One region of the Paenibacillus xanthanilyticus genome, then DNA from elsewhere that is predicted to be linked to it. Evidence: predicted binding sites of a transcription regulator. Region 1 holds the regulator's gene; each other region holds the start of a gene.
The links. Region 1 encodes Rex, which represses fermentation and respiration genes when NADH is low (regulators of the CRP and FNR family bind a similar motif). Its sites were predicted from a motif close to TTGTGAAATATTTCACAA; they were not measured.

Region 1 (4,177 bases):
TGTTCTCGATTCGAAGTTCAAGCGTCCGATCGCCGATTACCGAATTGCCTTTCTCCGCGATCGTGTCATACACCTTTCGAATGTTAGCCTCCGGCGTCAGTGTTAGCTGGACCGTCACGTTCTCGCGGTCGACGATCGGCGTAGCTGCGGTTACGCCCGGCACTTCTTTCACGATCTGCTCCAAAGGCTGGACCGTCGCCACGTTACGGTAGGCATACCATCCCCCGACAAGCAAGGATGCGGATAACACGGCGGTCATCAATGTTGGTACGACTTTTATTCTCATGGCTGAAAAGCCCCCTCTCGCAGATTCGGTCTATATAATTCCTTCTAATCCGATAGAAATATCTAATCCGTATCAAAAAGTATAACACACGTCATGGACCGAGCGTGCGTGTAAGTGCTGGCAGTGCTGGCAGCCTTCACATCCGCTCTATCGTCACTGCTCTGTCCGCATCCTCTCAACCTGAACTTTAGTTTATCGCATTCCGCTCGATTATTCATGAATCAAAATGTTCCACGGCACGATGTTCCACGCCGAGTATGCCCTTGAGTATGCCAAAAAAAGCCGCTGCGTCTGCAGCGGCTTACGTCCGTGATTATTGTTTCGGCAAGTTATAGGTGATGATATAACCGCCATCGTTGTACCGGTAAAAATCATAATAATACATCAGCTCGCCGGATTGATCCCGCGCGTAGAACAACTCCCACACCGGCTGGCCTTCCAGCATCCCGAGCTGCATTTGCTTCAGCTCCGCATCCGGCTTCCCTTGGAAAAACTGCTCCTTCAGTTGGGCTCTGATGACGCTGTCCCTCTTCTTACGCACGATAAACTGGTCCAGCTTCTCCCCGGTCAACCAGACGACGGCATCGTCCCCATCCGCGTCCTTCCCTTCGACAACCCAAGCCGTCGTATCCCACACGTACTTGTAGGCATCCTTTGTCGAGACAAGACCGGCCATCTGTTTGGCTTGCCACTTCGCTTGGTTCTCTTCCTTCCACCGCGGGCCTTGAACGTGCATGTAATAAGCGTTAAGGCCGATCAGCAGCGTCACCGCGACGACCGCTGAGAATAACGCAATTCGCACCGGCGTCCAAAACGGAAGACGTTTGCGTCGTACGGTCCGCATTAACGGGCCAGCAACCCTTCAAACGCGCGTTGTGCCTCGGCCATAATTTTCTGCTCGTCGAGCAGCGTGCACACGCCAGATTTCACGACCTGGCGGCCATCGACCCAGACATGCTGCACGTCGCGGCCGGAGCCGCTGTACACGAGATGCGAGACGATTTCCGTCTGCGGGTAAAAATGCGGTTGTTCCGTATTAATGGCAATAAAATCGGCTTTCATGCCGGCTTTCAGCGCGCCGATCTCATCCGCTTGCCAGATCGCCCGGGCGCCATAGACCGTGCCCATCCGCAGCGCTTCCATGGCCGGAATCGCCGTTGGATCGCCGGATACGCCTTTATGGATCAGCGCCGCGATGCGGATCTCGTCGAACAGATCCAAGTTGTTATTGCTCGCCGCGCTATCGGTGCCAAGCGACACGGTCACACCGGCCTTCAGCAGCTCCGGCACGCGCGCGATGCCGCTCGCCAGCTTCAGGTTCGACGCCGGGTTGTGGGAAATCGCCACACGGCGTTCGGCCAGCAGCGCAATCTCGTCGTCGTTCAGATGCACGGCATGCGCCACGAGCGACGGCCGCGAGAAGAAGCCCAGCTTATCTAGATGCTCCACCGGACGGGTACCGTAATCGTTGACGTTCTGCTGCACTTCTGCCGCGGATTCGGACATGTGGGTATGAAGCGGCACATCCAGCTCATGCGCCGCGGCTACAATACGTTCAATGTAATCCGGCGGACACGTGTAAGGCGCATGCGGCGAAAGCATCGTCCGAATCCGTCCGTTTGCTTGACCGTTCCACTCTTTGGCGAACTGCTTCGCTTCTTCGAGCTTCGCGGTTTGCTCCGCCGGCGAGCAGAGGCCGATCACACCGCGCGTCAGCACGCCGCGCATCCCCGACTGCTCCACGACTTTGGCCAAAATCGGCATCCGGTCGTACATGTCCACGAACGTCGTCGTGCCGGACTTCAGCATTTCGATCACGGCCAGGGCATTCCCCCAATGCGCGTCTTCGTCGTTGAACTTGCCTTCCATCGGCCACATTTTATCCTGCAGCCACACCTGCAGCGCTTCGTCGTCCGAATACCCCCGCAGCAGCGACATGGCCGAATGCGCATGCGTATTGATCAGTCCCGGCATGAAAACCAGACCTTGGCCGTTGATGCGTTCCGCCCCTTCGGGAATCGGCGTTGGCGCTGCCTCACCTATGTATGTAATGCGGTCGTTCTCCACGACCATATGACCTTTCACCCAAGGCTGATTATCGTCCATCGTGACGAACGTGCCGTTCTCAATCCACAACCGGTTCATTCTCGGTCTCTCCTTCTTTCTCCAAATAGTACGCCAAACTGAGCAGATCCCGGGTAAAATCCGCGTAGTGAATGCGAACGTGTTCGGGTACGCGCAGGATGACAGGCGCGAAGTTCAATATCCCTTCGACGCCTGCCGCCACGAATCGATCGGCCACGTTCTGCGCTTCGAATGCAGGGACCGTAATAATCCCGATTCGGATGTTCAGTTCTTTCACTTTCTCGATCAGACTATCCATGGGCAGTACGGTCAAGCTGTTGATTTTCGTGCCGACGATCGGCGCATGCGCGTCGAATACCGCCGTTATTTTCATATTATCCTTCAAATACGTATTATAATTGCACAACGCGCGGCCTAAATTACCAGCGCCGACCAACCCGACGCTCAGCGGCTGATCCAACTTCAAAATTTGCCTGATTTTCTCGATCAAATACGAAACGTCATAGCCGATGCCTTTGCGTCCGAATTCTCCGAAATAGGCCAAATCCTTACGAATTTGCGCCGGATTCAAGTCCAGTTTGTTACCAAGCTCCTGGGAAGAGACGGTTTGAATATCGCGCTTGTGCAAATCGCCGAGCACTTGAAGATAGACCGGCAGCCGGCGAACGACGGCTTCGGAAATTTTGAACGTCTTAGTCATGTGCGGACCTCCTCTCCTGCTTTGGTGGATAGCCAATCGCGGATGCGCGGCACGATTTGATCCAAATGCATCGTCTCGATTTTCGGACCCGGCAGCGAATAAAGAAAGTATTTGCCATAGTAGGTATCGATTACGCGCGTATCATAGATGAGCACGATTCCTTTGTCCTTCGAGGTGCGGACGAGCCGGCCGAAGCCCTGCTTAAACTTGATAACGGCTTGCGGCACCGACAATTTCATGAACGGATTCTGCTTCTGCTGCTGCAGCATTTCGGATTTCGCTTCGATGAGCGGATGATTCGGCGGCTGGAACGGAAGTCGGACGATCGCGAGGCACGTCAGCGCATCGCCGGGGATATCGACGCCTTCCCAGAAGCTGCTCGTGCCCAGCAGTACGGATTTGGCCTGCTGTTGAAACCGCTTGGTAAGCTTGCTCCGGTTGCCGCTGTCGATGCCTTGCCCAATCAGCTGAATGCCGCTTGCTGCAAGCAGTTCCTTCAACGGATCGTATACCTGCTTCAGCATCCGGTACGAAGTGAACAGCACGAGCATCCGTCCTTTCGTCTCGACCGCCGTATCCGCAAGCGACTTGATCAGCAGCTCGTTAAAGTGAGGATCGCCTGCCGCCCCCTTCAATACAGGCAAATTGCGCGGGATGACAACGAGCGCCTGTTCTCTGTAGTTGAACGGAGACGGAAGTTGAACCGTCTTCAGTCGGCCATTCTTCTCGTCTTCGCCGAGCCCGAGCTGTTCCGCCGCATATTGGAACGACTTCTGCACCGATAGCGTCGCCGATGTAAGCACGACGCTTTTCTTGGCGTCGAAGAAGTGGGTGCGCAGCTGCTCGCTGACATCGGCCGGCACGGCATAAAGATGGATGGATTTTGCCCTGAAATTCGTGTTTCCCTCCAGCCAATACACCATATCAGCCTTGTCGGCTTTCATGAAGGTGCGAAGCTCGTCGCGTGCCCGTGTCAAATCCTTGACCGTCCCGCTCAAGTCCGTCACCATCGCGACGATCGCCGAGTCGTCGACTTCGTCTTTGATTTCACCGAACACTTTATCCAGCGTTCGCACGATTTTGCTCAAATGCCCGTGAATGCTTTC
Region 2 (4,177 bases), on a different contig from region 1:
GTTCATGCAGGGCTGCGCGCTGCAATGCCAGTTTTGCCATAACCCCGATACTTGGGACACGGCAGGAGGCCGCCAAGTCACGGTGGAGGAGATTTTAGCGGAAATCGAGCCGTACCTGGCCTATTACAAAGGCTCGGGCGGCGGCATTACGGTGACGGGCGGAGAACCGACGCTGCAGGCCCCTTTCGTCGCCGAGCTGTTCAAGGCGTGCAAGGAGCGGTTCGGGCTGCATACCGCGCTGGACAGCTCGGGATTCTGCGAGACGTCCCACGCGGCGACACTGATGGAATATACCGACCTCGTGCTGCTCGATTTGAAGCAGATGAACAAGAAGAAGCACGAAAGGCTGACCTCCCAGCCGAACGACCGCATTCTGAAATTCGCCCGCTGGCTGTCCACGATCGGCAAGCCGGCGTGGATCCGGCACGTGCTCATTCCGGGCATTACGGATAATGCGGAGGATCTGAACGCCTTGGGCGAATTCATCTCGCTGCTCTCCAACGTCGAGAAGCTCGAACTGCTGCCCTACCATCGCATGGGGGTCTACAAGTGGCAGGCGCTCGGCCGCGAATACCCGCTGGAGGGCGTGCCGACTCCGACGGAACGGGACATTCGGCGGGCCAGGGAAGTCATCGACCGGGCCAGGAAACATATCGTGCTGTAATAGTTGGCAAAGAAGGCGCATTTTGCGCCTTTTTTGCGTAGGTACCTTCCGGCGATCCGCCGGGGTTATCAGGGTTTTCCCGCATACGTTCGGTGGAATAAGAAGGCGATTGGAGCAAATTACCTGTCTAAATTGTGATTTCCCTCACAGCGAAGCGGGGGGAAACCCGCCGCAAAGATCAGTGGAGCCCCCGATGTTCGGCGAAGGCCGCGCCGCGATATGATAGAGGCAACAAGGAAGCCGGTCGGGGCTTGAAAGGGGACGGATGAGAATGGGAATGATGGTGAATCGCGCGGAGGGCTTGGAGCCGATCTTGTCAAATGAAAGCTTCGAACTGCTTAAGGGCATCATGTATATCAAACAGGTCGAGAAAGGCAGCTGTCTGTTTTGGGAAGGCGATAAGGCGGATAAATTGTTCTTTCTTTTCGGCGGCCGGGTCAGGACGACCAAATCGTCGGACAGCGGTCGGACGCTGACGCTGTACTTGCATCAGAAGGGCGATCTCATCGGGCAAGTGGACCCGTTCCAGGACTCCGTGCACGGCTTCAGCGCGGAAGTAACCGAGGATGCGAAAGTCGGCGTCATTCAGCGCAAAGACCTCGAGGTGCTGTTGTGGCAGCACGGGGATTTGGCGGTGGAGTTTATGAAATGGATGGGGCTGATGCACCGGCTGACACAGACCAAATTCCGCGATCTGATGATGTTCGGCAAGACCGGCGCGCTGTGCTCGCTGCTCATCCGGCTTAGCAATTCGTACGGCAAAGACAAGGACGGCGGCATCTTCATCGACCTGAAGATCAACAATACCGAGATGGCCGATATGATCGGCGCCACGCGCGAGAGCGTCAACCGGATGCTGAGCGACCTGAAGAAGGAAGACGTGATTCAATACGCGGACGGACACTTCTTGATCAAGGATCTCCATTATTTGCGGGATGTATGCCATTGCGAGAACTGTCCGAAAGAGATTTGCCGCATGTAGGGAGCATCAAAAAGGACGATGACGGGCGCAAGGGATGACCGGTGCGGCAACCGCACGTGAGAAATTTCACAGCTTCTCCCCCGGCTGCGGGCGTATACTCGGCTCATAACAGAGCGGGGGGAGATAGAGAATGGGATACACGAAACCGGAACAATTAGCCAATCTTGCCGTCGAGATGGGCGTCAAGAAAGCGTCGCTGCCGCTTCGAGCCCAGGCGGTGCTCGGCTTCGCGGCCGGTGCCTTCATCGCGCTCGGCTTTCTGCTCGCCATTAAGGTGAGCGCGGGCATCCCCGAATCGTGGAGCGGCATGAACAACTTCATCGGCGCGGCGGTGTTCCCGCTGGGCCTGATCCTTTGTCTAGGCGCAGGCGGGGAGCTGCTGACCGGCAATATGATGGCGGTCCCGCTCGCTTGCTTTGCGGGCAAATTGACCTGGCGCAAGTGGGCGGCGAATTGGAGCGTGATCACCGTCAGCAATATGGCGGGGGCGCTCTTTGTTGCTTACGTGTTCGGACATCTCGCGGGGTTGACCGAACACGGTCCGGCGCTCGCGCGAATGGTTGCGCTGGCGAGCGGCAAGCTGGAGGAGTCGTTCCTCGTCGCGTTCATATCCGGCATTGGCTGCAACTGGCTCGTCTCGTTAGCGGTATGGATGGCGAACGGCTCGAAGGACGGAGCGGGATTCGCCGTAGCGGTCTGGTTTCCGACGATGGCCTTCGTCGCGCTCGGCTTCCAGCACGTCGTCGCCAACATGTTCCTGATTCCTGCGGCGATCTTCGCGGGCGAAGCGGGATGGCTCGATTGGCTGTACAATTTCGTGCCCGTGTACCTCGGCAACGCGGTCGGCGGCTCGCTCTTCGTCGGCGGATTGTACGCCCTCGCTTATATCCGAAAATCATAACCGTCCTTGCGCAAGCGGCGGCGCCAGCGAGATCGACTCTCGGGCGCCGCCGCTTGTTGCGTTCTTCACTTGCGGAATTCCCTGAGCGGTGAATGGGGGAGTTCCCTTACATACAAGTTCCCGCGGAACTTTTACAATATAGATAGAAAATAACTGAACCTGGGTCAACCGGCGGAAAGAAAGGTGAAAAACCAGTGAACGGTTCGAATATAAGAGAGCACCTGGCATTGGAATTGGAGCGGCTTCGGGAGCGCAACGGCAGCGACTTCGCCGCGATCGCGCTTCCGGCGTCGGACGACCGCGCCATGCGCTGGCAGATCGTCCTCGGCGGTCGCAACGGGAAAGTCGGGCAGATGAAAATTAAACCGGGGGTCGGACTCGGCGGTATGGTGCTGCGGCACGGGACGGTATACACTGTTAACGATGGAGAAAACGCAGAATTGCTGGAAGCGTGTCCCGTCATGCTCGCCGAACGGCTCGCGTCGGGTATCGCCTGTCCGCTGATCGAGAGCGACACGGGTCCGGCAGCCGGCATCCTGTTGTTCGGCAGGAGAGGAAGGGAAGCCTACGAGAAGTTCGCGATATCGCGAATCGGGGAGGAATTCCGAGATTCGGGGCTGCTAACCGGCCTCCTTGACGGCGACTTCGGTTAGAGCGGGCTGCGTGAACAGCGGAAAGAGGGATCGGAATGATAAAAATTTTGATCGTGGACGATCACGCCATGGTTCGCTCCGGGATGCGGCTGCTGCTCGGCGGCAAGGACGATATCGAGGTCGTCGGCGAAGCTTCCGACGGCGATGAAGGCATACGCGCGGCGGAATCGCTGCGTCCGGATGTCATCTTGATGGATCTGAGCATGCCTCATGGCAAAGACGGCCTGACGGCCGCCGCGGAGCTCAAGGAACGGATGCCGGAGACGGCCGTTCTCATCTTGACCATGCACGACGACGATGAATATTTGTTCCGGGCGATTAACGCGGGCGCCGCCGGATACGTACTCAAGAGCGCGCCGCACGAGGAGCTGCTCACCGCGATCCGCTCCGTCGCCAAGGGCGACGCCTACCTGTATCCGACCGCCACGAAGCGGCTCATGAACGAATACGTGGAGCGCATGAAGCGAGGCGAGAGCTCGGACGTATTCGATACGCTCTCCGAGCGGGAGAAGGAAGTGCTGGCGCTGGCGGCTCAAGGCTACGCGAACAAAGAAATCGCCGAGCAGCTCGTGATTAGCGTCAAGACGGTGGAAACCCACAAGAGCAACGTCATGGAGAAGCTCGGACTGAAAACGCGGCCGGAGCTGATCAAATACGCGATGAAGAAAGGACTGCTGCAGTTTGACTAACGATCCGATGTATCCGGAACGAGACGTCATCGCCGAGCACGTCGAGGCGCTGCTCGCCCGCTTGGACGAGGAGCTGGGAGAAGGCGCGTTCCGCGCCGAGTTGAGACAGTCCCTCAAACAGCTCGCCGACGTCAAAGCGGCGCTCGACGCATCCTCGATCGTCGCCGTCACGGACCATAGAGGCAAAATTCAATACGTGAACGAAAAATTTTGCGAAATTTCGAAGTACCCGCGCCAAGAGCTGCTCGGACAGGATCATAGGCTTCTCAACTCCGGCTACCATGGCAA
Region 3 (4,177 bases), 860 kb from region 1:
AAACGCAAGCCAACTAAAGAGCACGAGCAAACCGAAAATGAGCATCGCTCTAGCCGCGTGAACCGTCCACCAAATGCCAAGTCCCGGATTGCGTTTGTGTCGATGCTTGCCGACCTCGGTCATGAACGCGCCATACAACCCGAAAGCCAGCACGAGGAAACCGATGGACACGGCCTGAGGCCCGCCTCCGCCGCCGAGAAGGAAGGTCTCGGCCCCCGCGATGACCCCCAAGTTGATCAGGACGATGATATAGCCTTGCAGTCTCGTCGAATGTCCATGGGCCAGATAAAACATCGGCAGCATCTTATAGCTGAATCCCGTAATGAGCAGCCCGAACCAACCGATCAATCCCATCCAGATATGCGCGGCTAATAGCCGGTCATGGCCTTCCAGCCAAATCGGGAACGCGAAGTTTAATCCCATTACAGTCCCGATCACGGCCGTCAATAGTAAATATACAAGCGCGCATGCCGTGCTTATCGTTACCGCATTCCATTGCCGCGCTTGAAGTATCGTCACCCCTACGTTCCCTACGAACAACCCAATGCCCAGCAAGGTCAGAACCGCGCCTGCCGCCAGCAGCGGCACGTTAACGGACGCAAATCCGGCAAGCAGCAGAATCGTCCCCAAGGTAAAGCCGACATAGTGAAGATAGCCCAGCTTGACGCTGTAAATCCGGCGCTGCAGCACGACGTCCATCAACTGATATACGGCTCCCATCGCAATCATCGTCGCCCAGTCCAAAATCAGCAGATGGGCGCGGAACCATCCATCCGGACTGCGGATCGGTTCGATCATCCACGCGCCCAGCGTAAACAAGGACAACGCATGGTAGAGAATGAAGCTAATCATACCCGTTGCAATGAATAACAATGGGAGCCGAAACATCGGAACCACCTCGTTTATTTATCCGTTTTCGTGATCATCAGCTTGGCCGAGCCGTCCGGCTGCATCTCGATTCGATAGCCGAATCCGAGCTTCTGAAGCTCTTCGATCAAGAACATGGGCACCCGGTCATTGTGGATCAGGACGCGGTCGCCCGGTTCACATTGTTCTAACGCCTTAAGCGTTCGGACCATAGGCTGGGGCGGCTCAAGCCCTCGATTGTCCAGCTCGATCAATCGACCGTGTTCGGCGTCGCCAAGAGGAAGCTCGTGCAGAGCAGCCGGATGCGTGGACGCTCCCTCCTCCGTCGCGCCTTCATCGACCGTCCCTTCCTCTACGTTCGCGAACCGCAGCAAATCAAGCTCCTCCAGTCTGGCCTTCCCTTGGCTTTTGTGCAGGAAGCCGACGATCCAATGATCCGGCGCGACGGATTGCACGCGGTTCCTATAGCCTTTCATTTTGAGAAGGCCCAGCAAAGGAGTCGGTTTGATGGTGGCATGCAGCACGAATATCTGATCCTTCTGCAGCCTGTTCACGGCATTCATAATAAGCTGGAAAGGCTCGAGTTTCTTGCGAAGATGCGGCCTTACGTCCAATTGGGCAATCCGGTCTGCTCCCTCCAACGCTTTTCCCTCCCCCTCCTACTTCATCTTCCCGATGCGGGTCGTGATAAGCCAAGTATAGTCCATACCGAAGCAATGTTTTGTGAGCCGCATCACAGTACGATCCTGATCAATGGATACTTCCGCCATTTGTGATACGCATCACGTTACCCATCCGGCGAATGTGTTACCATTCCGTTGATAATAATTCTCATCAGTACGGGAGGTTCCTTATGAGCGAGCTCATTAATAATCGGGAGCAATTCAAAGCGCATCATGCAGCAACTCGCGACACGCTGCTGAAGAACATGGTGCAGGATTTGGTCAACGGCAAATCCGTGGAGGAGGTAAAGACGCAATTTGATGCTGCGGTCGGAAGAATTACGGTGGAAGAAGCGGCGGAGCTGTCACGGCTTCAGAAAGAACTGCTGGCAGCCCGTGCGCTTTCCCCGGAAGAAATAACCCGATTAGCCGATGCCCATCTATCCATTATCGAGGGGAAAATCGTTGGCAACGAAAGTACAGCCGACGAGCCCGGGCACCCCATCCATACTTTCAAATTGGAGAATCGGGCCATCGAGAACGTCATCGAGCAGCTGACTTCCGTCATGAACGCGTTTCAGGGCGAAGATTCGCCGCCGAACAAATGGGCCTTACACGAAGTTGTCAACGCTTTGTTGGACATCGACAAGCATTACACGCGCAAAGAGCAGCTCCTATTCCCCTATTTAGAGAAGTACGGCATTACCGGGCCTTCCGTGAACATGTGGAGACTGGACGATTATATCCGCGATTCGTTGAAGGAGGCGAAGCGAAAGCTCGTCAGCTACTCGGGGGATCGAATGGCCGTCATCAAGGAACTTGAATTTGCCGTCGAGCAAATCAGCGGGATGATCTACAGAGAAGAGAACATCCTTTTTCCGATGGCGCTGAGCAATTTAACGGAAGATGAATGGGTCAAAATCGCTCGGGAAAGCGACGATATCGGCTATTGCCTAGCGGCACCGGAGACGAAGTGGAAGCCGACCAGATCCTACGTGGACGGGCACGCCATCACCGGAGGTTACATCAAGATGGAAACGGGCGTATTGTCCTTAAAGCAGCTGGAGCTGGTCTTCAATCATCTCCCCGTCGATATTACCTTCATCGACCACGAGGATATTGTTCGCTATTTCTCGCATGGTAAGGAGCGCATATTCGCGAGGACCAAGGCGGTCATCGGTCGGACGGTGCAAAACTGCCATCCCCCGAAGAGCGCGCATATTGTTGAAGCGCTGCTGGACGATTTTAAATCGGGGCGAAAAGATAGCGAAGATTTCTGGATCCGAATCCGCGATAAGTACGCGTACATTCGTTATTTTGCCGTGCGGGACGAGAAGGGCGACTACATCGGGACGCTTGAGTTCACCCAGAATATCGAGCCCATTCAAGCCATTGCAGGCGAGAAACGAATTCGATCGTAATTCAAGTCTCCTCGCGTTTTACCCATCAAGAAACCGTCACAACAAGGGTGAAGAAAGCATGTAACGTCTGCATTTGTGATCTGGCACACATTGCGATGCAGGCCCCTTCCCTATAATGAGACGAACGAAGTTACTACTCCATAAGAAAGGAGCGATAACCGGGATGCAGCAGCTCCGTTCACGAAACTACGACCAATATCCGTTTATCGTCATCTGGGAGGTCACGCGCGCTTGCGCGCTCAAGTGTCTGCATTGCCGTGCGGAAGCGCAGTACAAACCCGATCCCAGACAGCTTACTTTTGAAGAAGGCAAGCTGCTGATCGACGAGATTGCCCGAATGGATGAGCCTCTCTTTGTTTTCACTGGCGGCGATCCGCTGATGCGTCCTGACTTATTTCAACTCGCGGAATATGCCATTAAAGAGAAGAAGCTCCCCGTATCCATGACGCCGAGCGCCACCCCGAAGGTGACGAAATCCGCGATCGAGAAAGCGAAGGAAGTCGGCTTGTCGCGTTGGGCGTTCAGTCTGGATGGTTCAACAGCGGACATCCATGACCACTTTCGAGGCACGAAAGGCTCTTATGATTTGACGATGCGGGGCATTCGCAGCCTGCAGGAACTACAAATTCCGATCCAGATCAATACGACCGTTTCGAATTACAATCTGACGGATCTGCCCAAGATCGCGGAGAAAGTCGGCGAGATGGGAGCCGTGCTATGGAGCTTATTCTTCCTGGTCCCCACTGGCCGCGGCATGCAGAAAGACATGATTCTGCCTCGGCAGCACGAAGAAGTGATGCACTGGCTGTACCAACTGGGGAAGTCCGCGCCTTACGGCATCAAATCGACGGAAGCCCCGTTCTACCGCCGCGTCGTCACGCAAGCCAAGAAGGCCGAAGCCCTTCAGGGCGTTCATCCCGCTCAATCTGGCCCCAAGCGCTTCGACGTACTCGGAAGAGCGCCCAAGGGCGTGAATGACGGAGACGGCTTTGTCTTTATCAGCCATGTCGGGGACGTTTATCCGAGCGGGTTCCTTCCCGTCGCGTGCGGGAATATTCGCCAGGATTCCTTGCTGGATATTTACCGGCATTCCCCGGTCATGAAGGAGCTTCGCGACAAATCGCTGCTGAAAGGGAAATGCGGCGCATGCGAATTCAAAGAACTATGCGGCGGCTCCCGCGCGCGGGCTTATGCGACAACCGGGGATTATCTTGCGAGCGATCCGGC

Region 2: a site for Rex is predicted at 1,701-1,718, ahead of ACFSKT_RS25235 (formate/nitrite transporter family protein). Genes of this name have one in related genera too.
Region 3: a site for Rex is predicted at 1,638-1,655, ahead of ACFSKT_RS11950 (DUF438 domain-containing protein). Genes of this name have one in related genera too.

What each region holds. Positions count from the first base shown of each region.
Region 1 covers NZ_JBHUHA010000001.1:1,966,277-1,970,453, forward strand. Annotated here, with positions in the region: gene ACFSKT_RS08125 (hypothetical protein) at 1-286, opposite strand, end outside; gene ACFSKT_RS08130 (cell wall elongation regulator TseB-like domain-containing protein) at 600-1,130, opposite strand; gene ACFSKT_RS08135 (amidohydrolase) at 1,130-2,431, opposite strand; gene ACFSKT_RS08140 (redox-sensing transcriptional repressor Rex) at 2,412-3,071, opposite strand; gene dinG (ATP-dependent DNA helicase DinG) at 3,068-4,177, opposite strand, start outside.
Region 2 covers NZ_JBHUHA010000002.1:1,826,828-1,831,004, reverse strand. Annotated here, with positions in the region: gene pflA (pyruvate formate-lyase-activating protein) at 1-664, shown strand, start outside; gene ACFSKT_RS25240 (Crp/Fnr family transcriptional regulator) at 942-1,646, shown strand; gene ACFSKT_RS25235 (formate/nitrite transporter family protein) at 1,777-2,547, shown strand; gene ACFSKT_RS25230 (GAF domain-containing protein) at 2,742-3,200, shown strand; gene ACFSKT_RS25225 (response regulator) at 3,236-3,889, shown strand; gene ACFSKT_RS25220 (PAS domain-containing sensor histidine kinase) at 3,897-4,177, shown strand, end outside.
Region 3 covers NZ_JBHUHA010000001.1:2,829,614-2,833,790, forward strand. Annotated here, with positions in the region: gene ACFSKT_RS11940 (hypothetical protein) at 1-888, opposite strand, end outside; gene ACFSKT_RS11945 (DUF2249 domain-containing protein) at 903-1,508, opposite strand; gene ACFSKT_RS11950 (DUF438 domain-containing protein) at 1,721-2,950, shown strand; gene ACFSKT_RS11955 (TIGR04053 family radical SAM/SPASM domain-containing protein) at 3,114-4,177, shown strand, end outside.